DNA from 2 places in the Geobacillus sp. FSL K6-0789 genome. Region 1 is predicted to be linked to the other one. Evidence: a T-box and tRNA genes for the amino acid it is inferred to sense, from the RefSeq annotation. Region 1 holds a T-box; the other holds one or more tRNA genes.
The links. A T-box is a leader RNA that pairs with one kind of tRNA and senses whether it is charged. The one in region 1 lies ahead of leuS (leucine--tRNA ligase), so its partner is inferred to be a tRNA-Leu.
Positions count from the first base shown of each region.

Region 2: it encodes a tRNA-Leu, which carries the amino acid that the T-box ahead of leuS (leucine--tRNA ligase) is inferred to sense. The anticodon was not compared.

Region 1 covers NZ_CP151966.1:2,464,301-2,476,317, reverse strand. The annotation lists gene NSQ51_RS13065 (class I SAM-dependent methyltransferase) at 1-250, opposite strand, end outside; partial or broken gene NSQ51_RS13060 (hypothetical protein) at 361-585, opposite strand; gene NSQ51_RS13055 (YtzC family protein) at 707-970, shown strand; gene NSQ51_RS13050 (hypothetical protein) at 1,103-1,267, shown strand; gene NSQ51_RS13045 (MFS transporter) at 1,383-2,582, shown strand; T-box leader at 2,644-2,868, shown strand; gene leuS (leucine--tRNA ligase) at 2,943-5,360, shown strand; gene NSQ51_RS13035 (rhodanese-like domain-containing protein) at 5,418-5,732, shown strand; partial or broken gene NSQ51_RS13030 (peptidase M4 family protein) at 5,984-6,271, shown strand; gene NSQ51_RS13025 (sporulation protein Cse60) at 6,387-6,566, shown strand; gene NSQ51_RS13020 (NAD(P)/FAD-dependent oxidoreductase) at 6,760-8,070, opposite strand; gene NSQ51_RS13015 (polysaccharide biosynthesis protein) at 8,183-9,808, shown strand; gene NSQ51_RS13010 (hypothetical protein) at 10,010-10,222, opposite strand; gene NSQ51_RS13005 (pseudouridine synthase) at 10,327-11,073, shown strand; gene NSQ51_RS13000 (DeoR family transcriptional regulator) at 11,169-11,390, opposite strand; gene pepV (dipeptidase PepV) at 11,642-12,017, shown strand, end outside.
Region 2 covers NZ_CP151966.1:83,912-95,928, reverse strand. The annotation lists rRNA gene NSQ51_RS00500 (23S ribosomal RNA) at 1-1,707, opposite strand, end outside; rRNA gene NSQ51_RS00495 (16S ribosomal RNA) at 1,978-3,536, opposite strand; tRNA gene NSQ51_RS00490 (tRNA-Ala) at 3,741-3,813, opposite strand; tRNA gene NSQ51_RS00485 (tRNA-Pro) at 3,826-3,899, opposite strand; tRNA gene NSQ51_RS00480 (tRNA-Arg) at 3,904-3,977, opposite strand; tRNA gene NSQ51_RS00475 (tRNA-Leu) at 3,981-4,066, opposite strand; tRNA gene NSQ51_RS00470 (tRNA-Gly) at 4,082-4,156, opposite strand; tRNA gene NSQ51_RS00465 (tRNA-Leu) at 4,168-4,252, opposite strand; tRNA gene NSQ51_RS00460 (tRNA-Lys) at 4,267-4,342, opposite strand; tRNA gene NSQ51_RS00455 (tRNA-Val) at 4,628-4,703, opposite strand; rRNA gene rrf (5S ribosomal RNA) at 4,712-4,828, opposite strand; gene lysS (lysine--tRNA ligase) at 5,336-6,820, opposite strand; gene dusB (tRNA dihydrouridine synthase DusB) at 7,151-8,149, opposite strand; gene NSQ51_RS00435 (IS110 family transposase) at 8,545-9,825, opposite strand; gene NSQ51_RS00430 (helix-turn-helix transcriptional regulator) at 9,936-10,157, opposite strand; gene folK (2-amino-4-hydroxy-6-hydroxymethyldihydropteridine diphosphokinase) at 10,109-10,636, opposite strand; gene folB (dihydroneopterin aldolase) at 10,638-10,997, opposite strand; gene folP (dihydropteroate synthase) at 10,990-11,844, opposite strand; gene pabC (aminodeoxychorismate lyase) at 11,841-12,017, opposite strand, start outside.

The sequences.
Region 1 (12,017 bases):
GCAGGCTATGGCTTGTCTGAAACAGCGTCACCCGCCCGTCCAGCCCGTGTTCGGCGAGGCGGGCTCTGGCCGCCGCGATCGCTTCGGCTTGAATATCAAAACCAAACACATGCCCGCGCTCCCCGACGAGCTCGGCTAAAAAGACGGTGTCATGGCCGTTGCCAACTGTCGCATCGACGGCGATGTCGCCTTCGTTGACTGCTTGATCAAGCAAAAAGCGGGCAAACGGCAAAATATTCATGATGGCCATGCGTTTGCCACCCCCTGTTCGCGCCGCTTTCCTTGAAAGCTGTCCCGCCGCTTGAGTTCAGCGTCAATGGCGTTTAGCCCTTCCCATTTGTTGACGCTCCACATCGGGCCAAAATCGCCCGATCTGGCGGCGCTGCAAAACGTGCAGTCGCCATACGTCACCGTTCCGTCGCGGTTCGGGCAGTCAAACCTGCCGTCAAGGGCGACTTTGAACACGTTTTGGCCGAACGTTTGCCGCAAATGGCAGTTCCATGTGTGATACCGTTTTCCGTCGGCGGCATATGGAAATGGGATTGCGTTTGTCACGGCCGTTCTCTCCTTGTGCTGAAATGGCATCATCCTTGCATTGTACCACGGATGGCGGCAAAAAGCGACTGTTGCCAATCATTGACGTGATACAGATGAAAGCGTCGGCGCATAGTAAAGATGAGGGAACATCATGAAAAGAGGTGAGCGCATGGCGACAAGACAATCGGTGGAAGAATTTTTGCAGCGGTGCGAAGACGTCATCCGCTTTGCGAAAGAACAATATACGGAAGCGCAAAAGCAAGAGCACTACAACATCACGGAATACACAAACGCCCAGCAAATGCTTGAGCAGACAGTCAACGATTTGGCTCACTTGGCGCGAAGTTGCAACGCCCAGCAGCGGGAACAGCTGCATCGGATGCGGCTTCAGCTTGAGCAGCTGCAAAACGAGATGATTTTGCTTGACCGATGAAACAAGAGCTTTGCACGATGGCCGCTATCGAAGGTCCTGGTGCATAACAAGCGGATGTTGCCTGACCGGTGAAACGGAAAGCAACCGCAGGGCGGCTGTCTGCTTGATGGCGAACACAAGGAGGAACAAGGAATGAAGCGACGTCTGAAACAAACGAACCCGGAGCAAAAAACGCGCAACGGTCACAACAATAACGATTTGGAACTCGGCCAAGACTTTGATCCGGTGAAACTGGCGAAAAAACAGTATGAACAAACAGGTGGCCAGCCGGCCCGCTCCAAGCAGCGGAACGGGTGACGCGCCGCTGTCTGTGAGGGCGCCATGCCGCCCTCTTTTTTTGATTGCTTTTTTTCGCTTTCCCACATACAATTAGTTTGGGAGTCGAAATAGCAGACGAAAAGGATGATGACCGATGCCCCGTGCTCTTTGGTGGCTGCTTGTCGGCATGGCGCTCAATGTCACAGGAGCGTCGTTTTTATGGCCGCTAAATACCATTTATTTGCATGAACAGCTCGGCCAGCCGCTCGTCGTAGCGGGAGCGGTGCTGATGCTCAACTCCGGCGGCAGCGTCATTGGCAGCTTGCTCGGCGGCATGTTGTTTGACCGGATCGGCGGGTTTCGCACGCTCGTGTCCGGAGCGTGCCTGACGATGGCGGCGCTTGTCGGTTTGGGCGTCTGGCATGGTTGGCCGCATTATGCCGTCTGGCTGGCGCTTGTCGGCATCGGCAACGGCGTCGTCTTTCCGGCGGCGTCGGCGTATGTCGGGGCGGTTTGGCCGGAAGGGGGACGGCGGGCATTCAACGCCTTGTATGTGGCGCAAAACATCGGCGTCGCCGCCGGCTCGGCGCTTGGCGGCGTTGTCGCCTCGCATTCGTTTGCGCTCGTGTTTTGGGCGAACGTTTGGCTGTATGCCGCTTTTTTGGCGACGGTCGTCATTGGGCTGCGGCGCATGCCGCTTCCGCCGCTGCGGAGAAAAGAGCGGAAGCGCCGAACGGGGGACGGGGCGCCCCGGGCGCACATCCGCGCCCTTGTCCTTCTTTGCGCCGGCTATGGATTATGCTGGATGAGTTACGTCCAATGGTCGACGACGATCGCCGCCTATACGCGCGAGCTTTCCATTCCGGTTCATCACTACAGCTTGCTTTGGACGATCAACGGCGCCTTGATCGTGCTCGGCCAGCCGCTGTTGGCGCCGTTGGTCCGCCGCTTTATGCCGGGGATGAAGCGGCAGATCGCCATCGGGTTCGCCGTTTTCACCGTCTCGTTTGCGATATTGTTTGGCGCGGATTCACTTTTGCAATTTGCGACGTCGATGGTTGTGCTCACGATCGCCGAAATGATCGTCTGGCCGGCGATTCCGGCGGTGGTGAACGAGCTGGCGCCGCTGGGGAGAGCCGGGTTTTACCAAGGGATCGTCAACGGCACGGCCACGGCTGGACGGATGATCGGGCCGGTCCTCGGCGGGTGGGTCGCCGATGCGTTCGGAATGAAACCGCTCATCGGATTGCTTGTCGCCTTCGCTCTGCTGGCCGTCGGCGCGGCGCTCGTGTATGACCGGGGGCTGCCGAAGCGGGCGGAAGAGGCGGGGGAAAAAACGGCTGTGACCGTCTAGTTTTTCGCTTGCAATCGATCGACAAATTTTTTACAATAATAATAAATTTGTCATCATAAAGCGAACAACGGTGAAGAGGAATAGTAGCGGGCTTGATGGACGGCAGAGAGTTGACGGTCGGTGCGAGTCAACCGAAGTCAATCCGCGAACTCGCCTCGGAGTTGCCGGCGTGAACGGCTGCGGCCGATAACGCCGGCCGTGAATCTGCGTTAAGGAACAAAGCGGGTGCGCCATAGGCGCGCCAAAAAAGGGTGGTACCGCGGGAAGTGTTCCTCTCGTCCCTTTTGTTCGGGATGAGGGGTTTTTTTGTACATATTTTCGTCTATGATGCAAGTAAAACTGGATAGGAGGAGTGCTGCGATGAGCTTCAACCACCGCGAAATTGAACAAAAATGGCAGGACTATTGGGAGAAAAACAAAACGTTCCGCACGCCCGATGATGACGACAAGCCGAAGTTTTATGTGCTTGACATGTTCCCGTATCCGTCCGGCGCCGGCTTGCACGTCGGCCATCCGGAAGGGTATACGGCAACCGACATTTTGGCGCGCATGAAGCGGATGCAAGGGTACAACGTCCTTCACCCGATGGGCTGGGACGCATTTGGGCTGCCGGCCGAGCAATATGCGCTTGACACCGGCAACGACCCGGCGGAGTTTACGCAAAAAAACATCGACAACTTCCGCCGGCAGATCAAATCGCTCGGGTTCTCATACGACTGGGACCGTGAAATCAACACGACCGACCCGAATTATTACAAATGGACGCAATGGATTTTCTTGAAGCTGTATGAAAAAGGGCTCGCCTACATGGATGAAATGCCGGTCAACTGGTGCCCGGCGCTCGGCACCGTGCTGGCGAACGAAGAGGTGATCAACGGCCGGAGCGAGCGCGGCGGACATCCGGTCATTCGCAAGCCGATGCGGCAATGGGTGTTGAAAATCACCGCCTACGCCGACCGGCTGCTCGAAGACTTAGAAGAGCTCGACTGGCCGGAAAGCATTAAGGAAATGCAGCGCAACTGGATTGGCCGTTCGGAGGGAGCGGAAATCGAGTTCGCCGTCGACGGCCATGACGAAACGTTCACCGTCTTCACGACGCGGCCCGATACGCTGTTTGGCGCGACGTACACCGTCTTGGCGCCGGAGCATCCGCTCGTGGAAAAAATCACAACGCCGGAGCAAAAGCCAGCCGTTGACGCCTACTTAAAGGAAATTCAAAGCAAAAGCGACCTTGAGCGCACCGATTTGGCGAAAGAAAAAACGGGTGTGTTCACCGGCGCGTACGCCATTCACCCGGTCACCGGCGATCGGCTTCCGATTTGGATCGCCGACTACGTCTTGATGAGCTACGGCACCGGAGCGATCATGGCCGTGCCGGCGCACGATGAGCGCGACTATGAATTCGCGAAAACATTCCACTTGCCGATCAAAGAAGTCGTTGCCGGCGGGAATATCGAAAAGGAAGCGTACACCGGAGATGGTGAGCATATCAACTCCGAGTTTTTAAACGGCTTGAACAAGCAGGAAGCGATCGACAAAATGATCGCCTGGCTTGAGGAGCATGGCAAAGGGCGGAAAAAAGTGTCGTACCGGCTGCGCGACTGGCTGTTCAGCCGCCAGCGCTACTGGGGCGAGCCGATTCCGATCATCCATTGGGAAGACGGCACGATGACGCCGGTGCCGGAAGAGGAATTGCCGCTTGTGTTGCCGAAAACGGATGAAATCCGTCCGTCGGGAACGGGCGAGTCGCCGCTGGCCAACATCGAAGAATGGGTCAATGTTGTCGACCCGAAAACCGGGAAAAAAGGGCGGCGCGAAACGAACACGATGCCGCAATGGGCGGGCAGCTGCTGGTATTACTTGCGCTACATCGACCCCCACAACGACAAGCAGCTCGCCGATCCGGAGAAATTGAAAAAATGGCTGCCGGTCGACGTCTACATCGGCGGGGCGGAGCACGCGGTCTTGCATTTGCTGTACGCCCGCTTCTGGCATAAGTTTCTCTATGACCTTGGCGTCGTGCCGACGAAAGAGCCGTTCCAAAAGCTGTTCAACCAAGGGATGATTTTGGGCGAAAACAACGAAAAAATGAGCAAATCCAAAGGTAACGTCGTCAACCCGGACGATATCGTCGAAAGCCATGGCGCCGACACGCTGCGGCTGTATGAAATGTTCATGGGGCCGCTTGAAGCGTCGATCGCCTGGTCGACGAAAGGGCTTGATGGGGCGCGGCGCTTCCTCGACCGCGTCTGGAGACTCTTTGTCACCGAGAATGGCGAACTGAACCCGAACATTGTCGACGAACCGGCGAACGATACGCTCGAGCGCGTCTATCATCAAACGGTGAAAAAAGTGACGGAAGACTATGAAGGCTTGCGCTTTAACACTGCCATTTCGCAGCTGATGGTGTTTATCAACGAAGCGTACAAAGCGGAGCAAATGAAAAAAGAATACATGGAAGGCTTCGTCAAGCTCTTGTCACCGGTTTGTCCGCACATCGGCGAAGAGTTGTGGCAAAAGCTCGGCCATACGGACACGATCGCCTACGAACCGTGGCCGGCGTATGATGAAACGAAGCTCGTCGACGACGTCGTCGAAATCGTCGTGCAAATCAACGGCAAAGTGCGGTCGCGCCTGCACGTGCCAGCCGACTTGCCAAAAGAAGCGCTCGAGGAGCGGGCGCTGGCCGACGAAAAAATTAAAGAGCAGCTCGAGGGCAAAACGGTGCGCAAAGTGATCGCCGTCCCGGGCAAGCTCGTCAATATCGTCGCCAACTGATGATGAGGGCGGGCTTCGGCCCGCTCCTGATCCACCAACGAAAGGGGTCGATCTGCCATGGAAGAGATCAAGGAAATCACGCCGGCTGAAGTGAAAGAAAAACTCGAACGCGGTGAAAAGCTGAACATTGTCGATGTGCGCGAAGACGAGGAAGTCGCCCTCGGCATGATTCCGGGCGCCAAGCATATCAAAATGGGCGACATCCCCGATCGGCTTGAGGAATTCGACCGCAATGAAGAATATATTTTCGTCTGCCGCTCCGGACGGCGGAGCGAAAACGTCTGCCGCTACTTGCAAGAGCTTGGCTATCGCGTCCGCAACATGACAGGCGGCATGCTTGAGTGGGAAGGGGAAACGGTGCCGAAACGATGATGCCTCGTCGCGCCTGCCGTTTCCGCCTGACCGCGGCCGGGCGTCCGTGCGAATGGCGATGCGGGCTTTCGTGAAGAAGGTTTCCATGTTAATGAGACATCACAGTTTCGGCCGACATGCAGCCGGCAGCCGAAGGCGGCCTGCACGTTTTGTTCGACAGGTGTCCCAATCGTTTGGGGCGCCTGTTTTGTTTTTTAGTGCCGAAGGGCGATGGAAGCAGACAAAAAACGTTATAATTTTCAGTAAAATAAACCGGCACGCAAGACAACGGCGGCGTCCATACAAACAGCGGCATCATCAATAAAGCGGCGTACTTGCTCAGCCAAGGCGGCGTCCATTACGGCGTGAGCGTCACCGGCATCGGCCGCGACAAAATGGGGAAAATTTTCTACCGGGCGCTTGTCTACTATTTGACGCCGACGTCGAACTTCAGCCAGCTGCGCGCCGCCTGCGTGCAAGCGGCCGCTGATTTGTACGGGTCGACAAGCCAAGAAGTCAACTCGGTGAAACAGGCGTTCAATGCGGTTGGAGTGTATTAAGACGAATGAAGTTTCTGACGTCACGCGTCCCGCTGTTCGGGGGCGCGTGACGCCTTTTGTGGGCAGGATTTTCCCTAAATGCGTGGAAAAGGAAAAAGAAAACGGGGGAATGGCGATGTACAAAGTGAAAGTGTTTGATAAAGAGCATGAAAAAGATTTGGAAGCGGCGGTCAATGATTTTTTAGCCCGATTGAAAGACGGACAGTTGATCGATGTCAAGTACAGCGTGGCGGCGATGGAATCGGAAGGCGAGCAAATCTACTGTTTTTCCGCCATGGTCATTTACCGGACTTGACACTTCACACGGCTCCAGACTGCGGGATTCTTTGGCCGTTTTCGTGCTGATCCCCCCCAAAGCGGGCGACGCTTTTTTCGTTTCGGCATTTCCATTTCAGGCGGCGAAATTTTGCGATCGCCCGCCTTGAAGACGGGCGTTGTCGGAATGTCAGCGAAAGCCCCGGAGCACCCGAGGGGCATGAGGATGGCGGTCAATTCGTTGCCGTCTGCCCCGCGGAGCCGATCGCCCCGTTTTTTTCCGCCAATGCATAGCGGGCGGCGTTCACGCCGGCGAGCCGCCCGGTGACAAGGGCGGCGGTGATGTTGTAGCCGCCCGTGTAGCCGTGAATGTCCAAAATTTCCCCACAAAAGTAAAGGCCGGCCATGCATTTGGAGGCCATTGTTTTCGGCTCAATTTCTTTGACCGACACGCCGCCGCCGGTGACGAATGCTTTCTCAAGCGGCAGCGTGCCGTGGACGTAAAAGGTAAATTGTTTGCACTGTCGGACAAACGCCCGCAGCGCCTCATGGCCGACCGTGCCGGCAGAGGCGTGCGGGTCGATGCCGGCCCGCTCGAGCAAAAAGACGGCGTACCGCTCGGGAAGCACCGTTTTGGCGATCGTTTTCATCGCCTTTTTCGGCTCCTCTTTGCACAGCTTGGCGAACTGTTGAAACAGCTCTTCCTGCGTCACGTCCGGAAGCGCGTCGATACTCATTTTGACCGCGCCGTCCGCCGCTTTTTTCAACGCCTTAACGACAAACTGGCTGCAGCGGAGAGCAGCTGGGCCGGAAATGCCGAAGTGCGTAAACAGCATATCCATCCGGTGGGTGATGATCGGTTTGCCATTCGGCTTTAAGACGCTTAACGCGACGTCGCGCAGCGACAAGCCTTGCAGCGTCCGCTCTCGGATGAACGGCTCATGCGAGACGATCGGAACTTCGGTTGGAAACAGTTCGGTCACCGTGTGACCCGCTTTTTCCGCCCACGGATAGCCGTCGCCTGTTGAGCCGGTTTGCGGCACCGATTTGCCGCCGACGGCGACGACAACCGCACGGGCGTGGATCGTCTCCCCGCTTTTCAGCGTAACACCGACTGTTTTTCCTTGTTCATACAACACGTCCGCCACTGGCGATTCAAGTCGAACATCGACGCCAAGGCGCGACAATTCGCGAACAAGCGCGTCGACGACCGACTGGGCGCTGTCGCTTTTGGGAAACATGCGGCCGTGGTCTTCCTCCTTGAGCGGCACGCCGAGCCGCTCAAAAAAGCGGATGATGTCTTCATTGTTAAATACGGAAAAGGCGCTGTATAAAAAGCGGCCGTTGCCGGGAATATGGCGGACCATTTCATCCACCGGCAGCCGATTCGTCACGTTGCAGCGTCCGCCGCCGGAGATGGCGAGCTTGCGCCCGAGCTTCGTTCCTTTTTCCAACAAGAGCACCTTCGCCCCTTCTTCGCCGGCGCCGATGGCCGCCATGAGCCCGGACGGACCGCCGCCGATGATGATGACGTCGTATCCCATGTTCATTCCACCCTTTCTTTCTGCGCGTGGCCGATATTTTTCGTTCCATTGACAACTATGGTAAAATAGATACGTTATCATTTTCAACGTCCATGGCTAGGGAAGGGGTCATATGTCAACATCGAAACTGCTGCGCGGCACGTTTATTTTAACGGCTGGCGTGATGATTTCTCGCCTTCTTGGTTTATTTTACGTCATCCCGTTTTACCATCTTGTCGGCGAGCGCGGCGGGGCGCTGTACGGATACGGCTATGTGCCGTACCAAATTTTTTTGAGCTTGGCGACCGGCGGGCTGCCGGTGGCGGTGTCAAAGTTTGTGTCGAAATACAACGCGCTTGGGGAATACGGCGTCGGTTATCGGCTCTTTCGCTCCGGCCTTGTCTTGATGATCGCAAGCGGCATCGCCTCATGGCTCATTTTGTACGCCCTGGCGCCCATCTTGGCGCCGCACGTCATCGATGCGAAAACGAACGTCAACTCGGTCGACGACGTCACGGCCGTCATCCGCGCGGTCAGCTTTGCGCTCCTCATCGTGCCGGTGATGAGCTTGATCCGCGGATTTTTCCAAGGACATGAGTCGATGGGCCCGACGGCGCTGTCGCAAGTCGTCGAACAAATCGCGCGCATCGCGTTTTTGCTTGGGGCGTGCTACGTCATTTTGCGCCTGATGGACGGCTCGATCGTCTCCGCTGTGAGCGCGGCGACGTTTGCCGCGTTTGTCGGGGCGGCGGCGGGGCTTTTGGTGTTGCTTGTCTATTGGTGGAAGCGGCGTCCGTATTTGCAGTCGCTGCTTGCGCGTGACCGCGGCGAAGCGGACGTGTCGCTTTTGGCGATGTATAAAGAGCTGCTTCTTTCTTCGATTCCGTTTGTTTTTGTCGGCTTGTCGATGTCGCTGTACCAGCTCGTCGATCAGTTTACGTTCAATCACGCGATGGCGGCGGCGGGCCGCGGGAGCATCGCGGAGCACGCGTATTCCGTGTTCAACATGTGGGCGCAAAAGCTCGTCGTCATCCCCGTGACGCTCGCGACCTCGTTCAGCTTGGCGCTCATCCCGACGATTACGAAAGCGTATGTCGCGCAAGATTGGAAAGCGCTGCGGCAATATTTGAACCAGACGTTTCAAGTGCTCATGTTTTTAACGCTCCCGGCGGTGATTGGCATGGCGGTGCTGGCAGGGCCGGTGTACAGCTCGTTTTACAGCTATGATCCGCTTGGTGAACAAGTGTTGCGCTGGTATGCGCCGGCGGCGATTTTGTACGCTTTGTTTTCTGTGACGGCGGCGATCATGCAAGGCATCAACGAGCAGCGGTTTACGGTCGTCAGTTTGACAGCCGGCTTGCTTGTGAAGCTTTTGCTCAACACGCCGCTCATTATGAAATGGTCGGCCGTCGGGGCCATTGTGGCCACGATGGCGGGCTATTTCGTCTCGGTGGCGTTCAACTTATGGGTCATTCAGCGCCGCACGCGCTACCGCTATCGGTTTGTCGCCCGCCGGACGGCGTTTATGGCCATCCTGACGGCGGCGATGTCAGCGGCGGTTATGGGGGTCGAGGCGCTGGCGTCCCGATGGATCGATTACCGCGCCGGCACCGCTGAATCGGTGGGCGCTGTTTCCATCGGCGCAGCGGTCGGGGCGGCCGTCTACTTGTTTCTCAGCATCCGCTTCGGGTTGTTTTCGGCGCTGTTTGGCGACCGGTTTGCGTTTTGGCGCCGGAAAGAGAAAAAGGCGGTATCGTAGACGAGGGTGTATGGGGGGATCGGCCGTTTCCTAGAAGCGGCTCGTTTAGGCCGGGAGCCTGGCGGACGGCGCTTCTTGCGAACATCGCGGCGCCCGAGCGAAAGGGTTCGACGACGGCTGTTTTTCGCCCTCCCCCATGCCGTTCGGCTTGCAGCAAAAAAAGAAGAAGGCGGTCGTCCCCGCCTTCTTTCTCCATTTCGCTTACGACAGGCCGAGCCGGCGTTCGACGCGATCGAGGCGGCTTTCCACCCGGTCGAGCCGGCGGTCGAGCCGTTCGACGGCCCGCTCAAGCCGTTCGATGCGCCGCGCCCAGTTGGCGAATGGCCCGCCTGGGTATCCGGGCCAAAATTGGCTGGCTGGCGGCTGTTGACGGTAATCATCCAACGTTGGGACATAATAGTAATATTCATTCATCGGTAAATCCCCCTTCTTGATGTTTCCTTCACAGTGTATGGGGGGAAGGCGGAAACGGACTAGATGAACGCCTAATGAAGGCCATTTTTTTAGGAGGGAGATTTGTGGAGCTGCGCATTGACAAGCTGCTCGCCCATATGGGGTATGGGACGAGGAAGGAAGTGAAAAAGCTGCTCAAGTCCGGAGCGGTGAAAGTGGACGGCGCGCCGGTTCGTGATGCGAAAACGAAAGTGCGGCCGGATGAGCAAATCGTGACCGTTTGGGGAGAAACGGTCGAGTACAAGCCATTCATTTACTTGATGATGAATAAGCCTTCGGGGGTCGTTTCCGCGACGGAAGATGCCGTGGAAGAGACGGTCGTCGATTTGCTTGAAGAAGAAGACCGGGCGTTTTCCCCGTTTCCGGTCGGGCGGCTTGACAAAGATACGGAAGGGCTGCTGCTCTTGACGAATGACGGCCAGCTCGCCCATCAGCTGTTGTCGCCGAAAAAACACGTGCCGAAAACGTATTTTGCCGTCGTGGACGGGGAAGTGACGGAAGCGGATGTCGCGGCGTTTCAGCGCGGCGTCGTCCTTGATGACGGCTATGAAACAAAACCGGCCAAGCTCGTTGTGTTGAAATCCGGCCTTCGTTCCGATGTCGAGGTGACGATCACCGAAGGGAAGTTCCATCAAGTGAAGCGGATGTTTCAAGCGGTCGGCAAGCGGGTCGTCTATTTAAAACGAATTCAAATGGGGCCGCTGCCGCTTGATCCGGATTTGGCGGTCGGTGAGTATCGGGAATTGACGGACGAAGAGGTGGACATGTTGAAGCAATACCGGCCAGAGACGGACGAAAAAAAAGGAACCTAACGCGGTTCCTTTTTTATGGAAAAATAGTGGATATTCATCTGTGGAAAAATGGTTCGCGTTCATCTCCCATCTTGCCTACCCTATTGGCACCGGGTTTACGAAGAGATGCGCACTTTTTTGTTTGTGGTCGTCCATTTGCCCTTGCTTGGGCTGAGAACGAGATCGTTGTACATAAGCACGTTTAAGTCGCGCTGGATCGTTCGTGGGGTGGTGCCGAACTCATCAACAAGCTCTTGGGTCGTAACCGTTCCTTTTTCGCTAATGTACATATACACGGATTTGATGCGGGTAAGCATCCGATGTGTTGAAGGTTTCAAAAGACCACTCCCTATCTTAGCATCATTCGCATGGCACAACCGACTGCTAGCAGATGAGAGATGTCTTTGTCTGTTTACTACCATTGTACACGAAATGAGGGGGAAAATGCTACCCGGTTGCCTCTATTCACGAAAAATTTCAACATTTTGTCATGAAACGGAAATCGATTTGCAACGAATGAAACATTTTGACTTCCTGTTTTTGATATGATACGTTGGCAACAAAAGGGTGTTGAATAAGGAAAGGAAGAATGGCGTTGAACATCGACTGGATGAACGAAGCGAAGAAACGAAAAGACGATCTTGTCCGCGACGTGCAAGCGCTTGTCCGCATTCCGAGCGTCCGCGATGACGGCGGGGCGAAACCGGGGGCGCCGTTTGGCCCGAAGGTGGCGGAGGCGCTCGATTACATGTTAACTCGCGGTCAAGAAGAAGGATTTCGCATTAAAAACGTCGACGGCTATGCTGGTCATATCGAAATGGGAGAAGGGGAGAAGCTCATCGGCGTGCTCGGCCATCTGGACGTCGTGCCGGCAGGGGACGGCTGGTCCGTTGATCCGTTTGCTGCTGAGGTCAAGGATGGCCGCCTTTACGGGCGCGGGGCGATCGATGACAAAGGGCCGACCG
Region 2 (12,017 bases), 770 kb from region 1:
AACGAGAGTTCTCCCGCGCGCCTTAGGATTCTCTCCTCGCCTACCTGTGTCGGTTTGCGGTACGGGCACCTCTTCCCTCGCTAGAGGCTTTTCTTGGCAGTGTGAAATCGGGGACTTCCGGATGACTCCGTCGCCATCACCGCTTGGCCTTACAATCCGCGGATTTGCCTACGGATCAGCCTTGCGGCTTGGACAGGCTCTTCCAGCCGCCTGCTCGCCCTATCCTCCTGCGTCCCCCCATCGCTCAAACGGGAAGGAGGTGGTACAGGAATCTCAACCTGTTGTCCATCACCTACGCCTTTCGGCCTCGGCTTAGGTCCCGACTAACCCTGAGCGGACGAACCTTCCTCAGGAACCCTTAGGCTTTCGGCGCAGAGGATTCTCACCTCTGTTTTCGCTACTCATACCGGCATTCTCACTTCTAAGCGCTCCACCAGTCCTTCCGGTCTGGCTTCAACGCCCTTAGAACGCTCCCCTACCGATGACCAACGGTCATCCCGCAGCTTCGGCGGCACGTTTAGCCCCGGTACATTTTCGGCGCAGAGTCACTCGACCAGTGAGCTATTACGCACTCTTTAAATGGTGGCTGCTTCTAAGCCAACATCCTGGTTGTCTTTGCAACTCCACATCCTTTTCCACTGAACGTGCACTTTGGGGCCTTAGCTGGCGATCTGGGCTGTTTCCCTCTCGACCACGGATCTTATCACTCGCAGTCTGACTCCCGGGCATAAGTCGTTGGCATTCGGAGTTTGACTGGGTTCGGTAACCCGATGAGGGCCCCTAGCCCAATCAGTGCTCTACCTCCAACACTCTCCATCCCGAGGCTAGCCCTAAAGCTATTTCGGGGAGAACCAGCTATCTCCAAGTTCGATTGGCATTTCACCCCTACCCACACCTCATCCCCGCACTTTTCAACGTGCGTGGGTTCGGGCCTCCAGCCGGTGTTACCCGGCCTTCACCCTGGACATGGGTAGATCACCTGGTTTCGGGTCGACGACGACGTACTTTTCGCCCTGTTCAGACTCGCTTTCGCTGCGGCTCCGCCTCTTCGGCTTAACCTCGCACGCCATCGTCACTCGCCGGTTCATTCTACAAAAGGCACGCCATCACGCATGAACGCGCTCTGACTACTTGTAGGCACACGGTTTCAGGTTCTCTTTCACTCCCCTTCCGGGGTGCTTTTCACCTTTCCCTCACGGTACTGGTGCACTATCGGTCACTAGGGAGTATTTAGCCTTGGGAGATGGTCCTCCCTGCTTCCGACGGGATTTCCCGTGTCCCGCCGTACTCAGGATCCGCTCGGGAGGGAACGAAGTTTCGACTACAGGGCTGTCACCTTCTCTGGCCGGCCGTTCCAGACCGGTTCGTCTACCCCGTTCCTTTCTCACTCCCACAATGAGCGGTCCTACAACCCCAAGAGGCACGCCTCTTGGTTTGGGCTGTTCCCGTTTCGCTCGCCGCTACTCAGGGAATCGCGTTTGCTTTCTTCTCCTCCGGGTACTAAGATGTTTCAGTTCCCCGGGTGTGCCCTCCATGCCCTATGGATTCAGGCATGGATACTGCCCCATTACGGACAGTGGGTTCCCCCATTCGGACATCTCCGGATCAACGCTTGCTTACAGCTCCCCGGAGCGTTTCGGCGTTTGCCCCGTCCTTCATCGGCTCCTAGTGCCAAGGCATCCACCGTGCGCCCTTTCTAGCTTAACCTACAGCGCTCTCGGCTTCTTCCTTATTGTCTAGCGTCGGCTCGCCGCCGCTCGGGGTCAAATAACCTTCGCCTTCCGGGTGCAAGCACCCTTGCAGGCGAAGAACATTTGCCCATCGCGGCGAAACGCTCGCCTCCGCTTTTCCGGTTATCTAGTTTTCAAGGAACGATTTTTGTCATTGAGAGAACATGACTCGCTCCCTCAAAACTGAACGAAACAGAAGCGCTGTGTATCGACAGTTGGCCATTGCGGCCTTCGCTTTTCCCCTTAGAAAGGAGGTGATCCAGCCGCACCTTCCGGTACGGCTACCTTGTTACGACTTCACCCCAATCACTTGCCCCACCTTCGGCGGCTGGCTCCCTTGCGGGTTACCTCACCGACTTCGGGTGTTGCAAGCTCTCGTGGTGTGACGGGCGGTGTGTACAAGGCCCGGGAACGTATTCACCGCGGCATGCTGATCCGCGATTACTAGCGATTCCGGCTTCATGCAGGCGAGTTGCAGCCTGCAATCCGAACTGAGAGCGGCTTTTTGGGATTCGCTCCCCCTCGCGGGTTCGCAGCCCTTTGTACCGCCCATTGTAGCACGTGTGTAGCCCAGGTCATAAGGGGCATGATGATTTGACGTCATCCCCACCTTCCTCCGACTTGTCGCCGGCAGTCCCTCTAGAGTGCCCAACCGAATGCTGGCAACTAGAGGCGAGGGTTGCGCTCGTTGCGGGACTTAACCCAACATCTCACGACACGAGCTGACGACAACCATGCACCACCTGTCACCCTGTCCCCCCGAAGGGGGAACGCCCAATCTCTTGGGTTGTCAGGGGATGTCAAGACCTGGTAAGGTTCTTCGCGTTGCTTCGAATTAAACCACATGCTCCACCGCTTGTGCGGGCCCCCGTCAATTCCTTTGAGTTTCAGCCTTGCGGCCGTACTCCCCAGGCGGAGTGCTTATCGCGTTAGCTGCAGCACTAAAGGGTGTGACCCCTCTAACACTTAGCACTCATCGTTTACGGCGTGGACTACCAGGGTATCTAATCCTGTTTGCTCCCCACGCTTTCGCGCCTCAGCGTCAGGTGCAGGCCAGAGAGCCGCCTTCGCCACTGGTGTTCCTCCACATCTCTACGCATTTCACCGCTACACGTGGAATTCCGCTCTCCTCTCCTGCCCTCAAGTCCCCCAGTTTCCAATGACCCTCCACGGTTGAGCCGTGGGCTTTCACATCAGACTTAAGAGACCGCCTGCGCGCGCTTTACGCCCAATAATTCCGGACAACGCTCGCCCCCTACGTATTACCGCGGCTGCTGGCACGTAGTTAGCCGGGGCTTTCTCGTGAGGTACCGTCACCGCGCCGCCCTCTTCGAACGGCGCTCCTTCGTCCCTCACAACAGAGCTTTACGACCCGAAGGCCTTCTTCGCTCACGCGGCGTCGCTCCGTCAGGCTTTCGCCCATTGCGGAAGATTCCCTACTGCTGCCTCCCGTAGGAGTCTGGGCCGTGTCTCAGTCCCAGTGTGGCCGGTCACCCTCTCAGGCCGGCTACGCATCGTCGCCTTGGTGAGCCGTTACCTCACCAACTAGCTAATGCGCCGCGGGCCCATCCGCAAGTGACAGCCCAAAGGCCGCCTTTCAACCGAAGACCATGCGGTCTTCGGTGTTATCCGGTATTAGCTCCGGTTTCCCGGAGTTATCCCGGTCTTGCGGGCAGGTTGCCCACGTGTTACTCACCCGTCCGCCGCTGACCGAATCAAGGCAAGCCCCAATCCGGTCCGCTCGACTTGCATGTATTAGGCACGCCGCCAGCGTTCGTCCTGAGCCAGGATCAAACTCTCCAAAGAAAGTTGATTGGCTTTTGCTTCGGCCCATGCGGACCTCTGCTTTTCGTATTGTCCAGCTTCGGTCCGCCGCCGCTCGGGGTCAAATAACCTTCACCTTCCGGGTGCAAGCACCCTTGCAGGCGAAGAACATTTGCCCGTCGCGGCGACCCACGAACCTCCGCTTTTCGTCGCGCTTCGTTTCGTTCAGTTTTCAAGGAACGATAATGGAGCCTATCGGGATCGAACCGATGACCTCCTGCGTGCAAAGCAGGCGCTCTCCCAGCTGAGCTAAGGCCCCATGCGGACGCTATCGGGAAGACAGGATTTGAACCTGCGACCCCATGGTCCCAAACCATGTGCTCTGCCAAGCTGAGCTACTTCCCGCTAACGCGCTCGAGAGGATTCGAACCCCTAACCTTCTGATCCGTAGTCAGATGCTCTATCCAATTGAGCTACGAGCGCAAGTGCCGAGGGCCGGACTCGAACCGGCACGGTAGTTACCTACCCCAGGATTTTAAGTCCTGTGCGTCTGCCAATTCCGCCACCCCGGCTAACAGGCAAATAAATGGAGCGGAAGACGGGACTCGAACCCGCGACCCCCACCTTGGCAAGGTGGTGTTCTACCACTGAACTACTTCCGCCCAAATCATTATGCGGGTGAAGGGACTCGAACCCCCACGCCCGTAAAGGGCACTAGACCCTGAATCTAGCGCGTCTGCCAATTCCGCCACACCCGCAAATATATAGTTGGTGGTGAGCCATGGAGGACTCGAACCTCCGACCCTCTGATTAAAAGTCAGATGCTCTACCTACTGAGCTAATGGCTCATGGTTGGGTATACACTCACAGCGAACGATGTCCCTTCCTCTGCTAGCGTATTCGAAGATGCAAGATGCGTCGGGACAACTCGCAGCAAACTCGATGATGCAACGCTCGTTGCTCTACCTACTGAGCTAATGGCTCATGGTTGGGTATACACTCTAAGCTTCATTTCACTCTACCTGCCCCTTCCTCTACAAGCTTATTCGAAGAAGTCAAGTGCGTCGGGGCAACTCGCAGCGAACTCGAAGATGCAACGCTCGTTACTGAGCTAATGGCTCATGGTATATAAATGGTGGAGGATGACGGGATCGAACCGCCGACCCCTTGCTTGTAAGGCAAGTGCTCTCCCAGCTGAGCTAATCCTCCACGCTGTTGCCTAGCGACGACCTACTCTCGCAGGGGCGCTGGCCCCAACTACCATCGGCGCTGGAGGGCTTAACTTCCGTGTTCGGGATGGGAACGGGTGTTTCCCCTCCGCTATCATCACTAGGCAGTCAACAGAACAGACAAGTTATATTATAACCAAATTTGTTTGCTTGTCAATATCCTTTTGTTCGTCATTATTGACGTCTCACGTGCTATCATAATATAACACACTGAAGAAAGCTTGTCAACTCATTTCGTTTTTTGTTTTGTTCTCAAAAACAACATTGCTCATTATATACATTCTATGACTAAAAGTCAATCGTCGAACGAAAATTATCGTTGGTACGTTTTATAGGCAAATGCGAGTGGTGTATGATGCAAATATGATTTGCCAAGACGATAGTAATGATCAACGATTTTCCGGTTTAGATCTTTCCATTTGTCTAGGACGGGCGGCAAATTGAGAAACTTTGCAACACTATAACTTCGTTCCTTTCGATTTCTCAAAAACCAAACGAATCCGTTGTTTTTCACCGGCCTTCTTAGGGGCTGGCAGCAGCCGGCTTTTTCTTGAATCGAGTTCTCATAACAAACTGTCCCCTGCCGTTGTTCGCAACAGGGGACGATCGTGGTTATTTATGGCGCATTTGCGGGAAGAGCAATACATCGCGAATGGACGGTGAATTGGTCAAAAGCATGACTAACCGGTCGACCCCGATCCCGAGTCCGCCTGTTGGCGGCATGCCGTATTCGAGCGCTTCGAGGAAATCTTCGTCCATTTCATGCGCTTCATCGTTTCCTTGTTCGCGCTCCTTCAGCTGCTCCTCAAACCGTTGACGCTGATCGATCGGGTCGTTTAGTTCCGTAAAGGCGTTCGCATGTTCGCGCCCGACGATGAACAGCTCAAACCGATCGGTAAAGCGCGGGTCGTCTGGGTTTTTCTTGGCTAATGGCGAGATTTCGACCGGGTGGCCGTAAATGAACGTCGGCTGGATCAGTTTATCCTCTACTTTTTGTTCAAAAAATTCATTGACGATATGGCCGAACGTCATGTGCGGCGCGACTTCGACACCGTGTTCTTTGGCCAGCTCCCGCGCCTCTTCGTCGCTCATCTGCCGCCAGAAATCGACGCCGACATATTCCTTGATCGCATCGACCATATGGAGGCGCCGCCATTCAGGCGTCAAGTCGACAAGATGTTCGCCGTACTGAATTTTTGTTGTGCCAAGCACTTCCGTGGCAATATGAGCGATCAAGTTCTCCGTTAATTTCATGATATCGCGGAAGTCGGCATACGCCTCGTACAATTCGAGCATCGTAAACTCCGGGTTATGGCGGGTGGAAATGCCTTCATTCCGGAAAACGCGCCCGATTTCATACACTTTTTCCAAGCCGCCGACGATGAGCCGTTTCAAATGCAGCTCGATGGCGATCCGCATATACAGCGTCATATCGAGCGCATTATGATGCGTAATGAACGGGCGCGCCGCCGCACCGCCTGCTACGGCGTGCATCATCGGTGTTTCGACTTCCAAGTAGCCATGGCTGTCAAGATAGCGGCGCATCGATTGAATAATGAGACTGCGGGTGATGAACGTCTTTTTGCTCTCCGGATTCATAATTAAATCGAGGTAGCGTTGGCGGTAGCGCTGCTCGATATCTTTTAAGCCGTGGTATTTTTCCGGCAGCGGACGCAGCGCTTTTGTTAAAAATTCATACGACGATACTTTGATCGAAAGTTCGCCGACCTTTGTTTTAAACATCGTGCCGCGCACGCCGACGATGTCGCCGAGGTCGGAGATTTTAAACAGCTCGTATTGCTGTTCGCCAACATCGTCTTGGCGGACGTAAATTTGAATTTGTCCCGTCACGTCCTGGATGTGAGCAAAGCCCGCTTTTCCCTTGCCTCTCTTTGTCATGATGCGGCCGGCGACGGCGACTTCGATTTGTTGCTCTTCGAGTTCCTCTTTTGACAAATCTCCATACAGTTCAAACAGCTCTTCCGCTTTATGCGTGCGCTCGAACCGTTTGCCAAACGGATCGACACCCAATTCCTCAATTTTTTTCAGCTTTTCCCTGCGGACGCGCAATTGGTCGTTCAATTCTTCATGGCTCATACCTCATTCACTCCATTTAGCGATTTTTTACGAAAAATACTGCCAGCACCCGCTGGCAGTCTTCCGCTGCACGAACGTCATCTCCGTTGTGTGAACTACCCGCCACCTACGCTTCGCTTAGAGGTGAAGGCTTCAAGCGACTTGTGCGTGTTCGCCGAACGGTAAGCCACACACCAGAACCCTTTACGCTTCCCTTCGTTCCGAAGGTGTCCGTTCTAGCCATATTCTATCCTATTCGTTGGCTAACGCCAACCAATATTCATCTCCCACTTACTCACTGGGTTACACCCTTCGCGTTCCTTGAGGTGGGAGACTTCTTTCGGAAATCCGTTAAACGGCTTCGGCGTTCGCCGCCCGGCTTTCCGCTTCTTCGGCGACTTGAAGCAAGAGCGCGGCCAATTCGTCCCGCGTCTCGCACTCGTTGATGGCGTTGCGGATTTTCGCCGCCCCGCGGATGCCTTTTAAATACCAAGCCGCGTGCTTGCGCATTTCTTTCACCGCAATATACTCGCCTTTAAGGGCGATCAGACGGTCCAAGTGCAGCAGGCAGACATCGATTTTTTCCCTTGGGGTCGGTTCGGGAATGAGCTCCCCTGTTTCTAAATAGCGGACTGTGCGATAAATCATCCACGGGTTGCCGAGCGCCGCCCGCCCGATCATCACGCCGTCAACCCCAGTTTCTTCGAGCATCCGCTTGGCATCCTGCGGCGTTTTGACATCACCGTTTCCGATGACTGGAATGTTGACGGCCTCTTTGACTTGCTTAATGATGTCCCAATTCGCCTTCCCTTCATACATTTGCACCCTTGTCCGTCCATGGACGGCGACGGCTTTGCCGCCGGCGCGTTCGACCGCTTGGGCGTTTTCAACAGCGTAAATATGTTGGTCATCCCAACCGATTCGCATCTTGACCGTGACGGGTTTTTCGACGGCGTCGACAATGGCGGCGACGACATCGTAAATTTTGTTCGGGTCGAGGAGCCATTTCGCTCCGGCATCGCAATTCGTAATTTTCGGCACTGGGCAGCCCATGTTGATGTCGATAATATCGGCATTTGTATTTTTGTCGACAAATTTCGCTGCTTTGACAAGTGTTTCCTTTTCACCGCCGAAAATTTGCAAGCTGAGCGGCTTTTCGCGTTCGTCGATATAGAGCATATTTAACGTCTTTTCATTGTTGTATACGATTCCTTTATCGCTCACCATCTCTGCGCATACAAGACCGGCGCCGAACTCCTTTACGGTCAGGCGGAAAGCCGAATTGCACACGCCTGCCATCGGCGCAAGGACGACACGGTTTTGAATTTCCACATCACCAATGCGAAACATAAAAACGCCTCCCTCTAGAAATGTTGATGTATCAAGGCTTTTCGGCCCCTCAGGGGTGTCCAAAAAATATTTTTCGACAAAATCCCTTACATCCTTTTTCAGTTTTGTGGATATCTTACAGACCTAGGGTGCGCTTCGCGGCCACGGCTGGGGATATTTTCCTGCCGTGGGGGGAAGCATATTCGATGCACCCTTTGGATCTCCGCGTCGCTGATGAGGACGAACCCTCCCATGTCTCCGGGCGTCTTCGCGCCAACATTCCCTCGTTCGGTCTCGTCATCAGGCGGAGGCCGGCCAAGCTCCTTTAGGGACTCAAGGTCGAATGGATGAAATCACGCCAGCTTCTCCGGTGTCATCTCGTTGTCCAACGATTCTTCCGTTCGCAGGGGGAGGCCTTAGGCCGCCCGTTGCACCTGGGACAAGACGTCCTGTTTCATTCGCTCCGCGTCAAACGCTTGTTTCTTCGTACAAATCGCAAACAGCACATTCAACAGCTTCCGGCACAAGGCGACGATGGACTGCTTTCCGGTCAGCGGATTGACGGATCGGGTCGTATAATACTCATGCAGCTCGCGAAACGCCTCGTTATGCCGAATCAGCGGAATCATCGCCCGAAACAGCACCGAGCGCAACCGTTTCCGTCCCCGTTTGGAGATGTGCTTTTGCCCTTTGCGCTGGCCGGAGGAGTTCTCCTTGAGCGTCAGGCCCGCCAACTTCACCAATTGGCGCGGGTCCCGATAATGGGCGAAGCTGCCGATCTCCGCCAGCAGATCGATGATCGTGGCGTCTCCCAACCCGTCGACCGTTTTCAACCATTGGTACTCCATCGTCGTTTGAACCAATGCCTTCAACTCGGCGTCCAGTGCAGCGATCTCCGCCTCCAATTGGCGGTATCGGCGGACGAGCGCGGCGATCTCAAACCGGGCCATCGCTGTCCCTTCCGTCACCCCAATCGAGTCCTTCGCGGTGTTGATCAACGCCTGAATTTTGGCCTTCTGCGGGCATTTCATCCCTTTGCTTTGCCGGTACACCTCGATGAGCTCCTCGGCGGTCCGACCGGCCATATCAGCCGGAAGCGGCGTCCACTCCAACACCGAAAGCGCCGTTTTCCCCAAGTCACGAAACACGGTCCAAAACTCTGGAAAATACCGATCCGTCCAGCGGACGATCGCGTTTTTCACCGCCGTCTGTTCCTTGCGGAGCTTCTCTTTGAGCGTGCTTCCCACGCGCAAATCGGCTTCGATCTCGTGCAGCAGCCGGGGAACGAGGAATCGTCCGTCTTTTGCCAGTCTGGCAATGACCAGGGCGTCTTTGGCGTCGTGTTTCGTCGGCAGGTTGTCATCGAGTTCTTTCGACCGGCACACATGCGCCGGGTTGACCATGACCAACGGGATCCCGTGCTCCTCGAGGAAGTAGGCCAGGTTCAACCAGTAGTGCCCGGTCGGCTCCACCGCGACGATCACCTCTGACTTCCCAAACGCTTGCATCGCCTCCTGAATCGCTTTATACAGCTGCTGAAACCCCTCTTTCGACTGGAAGATCGGGAACGACTTGCGAAGCACGCGCCCCCGGTCATCCACGAAGCAGGCGTAGTGGGTTCGTTTCGCGATATCGATGCCCACGACAAGCGTTTGTTCCGTAACTTGATCAATTTTATAGTTTTGTGTACAATTCATCTGAAGTCCTCCTTGGTATGGTGAGTGATGTGGTTGACACCCCTGCATCATACCAAGAGGGCTTTTTTTGATCAAGTCCCCGGAAAAGCTTCTAACGGGAATGCTCCTTTCTACCTGTTTGATTCGAACTTTGGCGGTGCCAGCTCCTCAACCGATACGTTCAGCCGCTCGGCGATCTGTCCGACAAGCGTGTCGGACGGCATCCGGTTCCCCCGTTCAATTTCGCCGAGAATCGAAACGGAAATGCCGAGTTCCTTGGCCAACTTTTCTTGTGTATATCCTTTCAGCTTTCGAAAAGCGCGAATACGTCTTCCCCATCTTTCTGCTTCCATACACGAACTCCTTTTTTGTCGGGTAGTCGGTCAATAATGTCTGCTAACGGTTCCGAAACGTTCGGTATTGTCAAATGGGAATTGATCTCGAGCAATGGGATTAAAACAAACGCCCGCTCCGCCATGCGCGGATGCGGAATGACAAGTCGCTCTGTCTCAATATTTTCATGATTGTACAACAAAATGTCAAGGTCTAACGTGCGCGGCCCCCAGCGAGTTTCCCTTTTCCTGCCAAATTCCTGTTCGATTTGTTGCGTCACGTCAAACAAAGCAAATGGCGACAAAGCGGTCGCCACCTCAATCACCATGTTTAAAAACTTGTCTTGGTTGACGTAACCGACCGGGTCGGTTTCATAGATGGACGAACCCGATGTGACAAAAATTCCCTTATGGCGATGAAGCGCCGCGACGGCTGAACGCAAATAGTACGCACGATCTCCAAGGTTGGAACCTAAAGCAATATACGCAATGTTTTCCACCTTACCGCCCCCTGTAGATTTCAACGGCGACATGCTGATAATGGCCGCGAATGGGCGGATTCGGCTTGATTACTTTCACCGTGCACCGCTGAACGGCGGGGAAAGCGGCAAGCAGCTCATCCGCGATCGCCTCGGCAACCGCTTCGATCAAGGCGAGCGTCCTCTCTTCCACGATCGTCCGACAGCGCTCGTATACTTCCGCATAGTTCACCGTATGCTCGAGACGGTCGCTCCGGCCGGCTGGACGCAAGTCGAGCTCAAGGGCCACATCGACCAAAAACCGCTGGCCGAGGACGTTTTCTTCTCGGAGCACTCCGTGATAACCGTAAAATTCCATACCTTGAATATAAATTTTATCGATGGCCGCTCTCTCCTTTCCCGAGCATCGCATCCATCATTTTCGCCATGCGGGCGATCGGCAATACGTCATGGACGCGGACGATATGCGCCCCCTTCACGATGCCAAGGCAAACTGTTGCCCCCGTTCCTTCGACCCTCTCCTCAACCGGCACATCGAGCACATGGCCGATAAACCGTTTGCGCGATGTGCCAAGCAAAAGTGGGTATCCCAAAGCAGCAAACTCATCGAGACGCCGCATCACTTCCAGGTTATGTTCAACCGTTTTGGCAAATCCGATCCCCGGATCTACAATAATGTTTTCCTCTTTTACTCCCGCCTGTTTGACAATACGGATGCTCTCCTTCAAGTCGGCGATCATGTCGGAAATGAGATCGCGGTATGCCATATCGTGACGGTTGTGCATTAAAATGATCGGCACTCCGTACGAAGCGGCGACGTGGGCCATATCCGGATCGGCTTTGGCGCCCCAAACGTCGTTGATGATATGCGCTCCCGCTTCAATGGCCTGCCTTGCGACCTCGGCTTTATACGTGTCGACGGAAATCGGCACGTCCACCGCATCGGCGATCGCTTTGACTGCCGGAATGACGCGCCGTAGCTCTTCATCAAGCGGCACTGGATCCGCCCCCGGACGAGTTGATTCACCGCCGATGTCAATGATGTCGGCTCCTTCCGCCACGAGCCGTTTCGCATGCTCGACCGCTTTTTCCACTTCATAAAACCGGCCGCCGTCGGAAAACGAGTCAGGCGTCACATTGACAATGCCCATGATCAACGTTTTTTGGCGCAAATCCAGCTCATGCCCGCGGCATTTTAATACAAAGGAACGCGTCATCGTTGCCATCATTCGTTCATCCTTTCTTTCAGTTCGTTCCTCGTCCATAATGTATCGGTAAAGCGGCGGTAATGATGTTGCAGCGCACAGGTCACCGGGCCATGTTTTCCGCTATAAGAGCGGCGGCCGATGCAGTGAAGCGGCACAATTTCCTGCAGTGAATTCGTAATAAAGACCTCATCAGC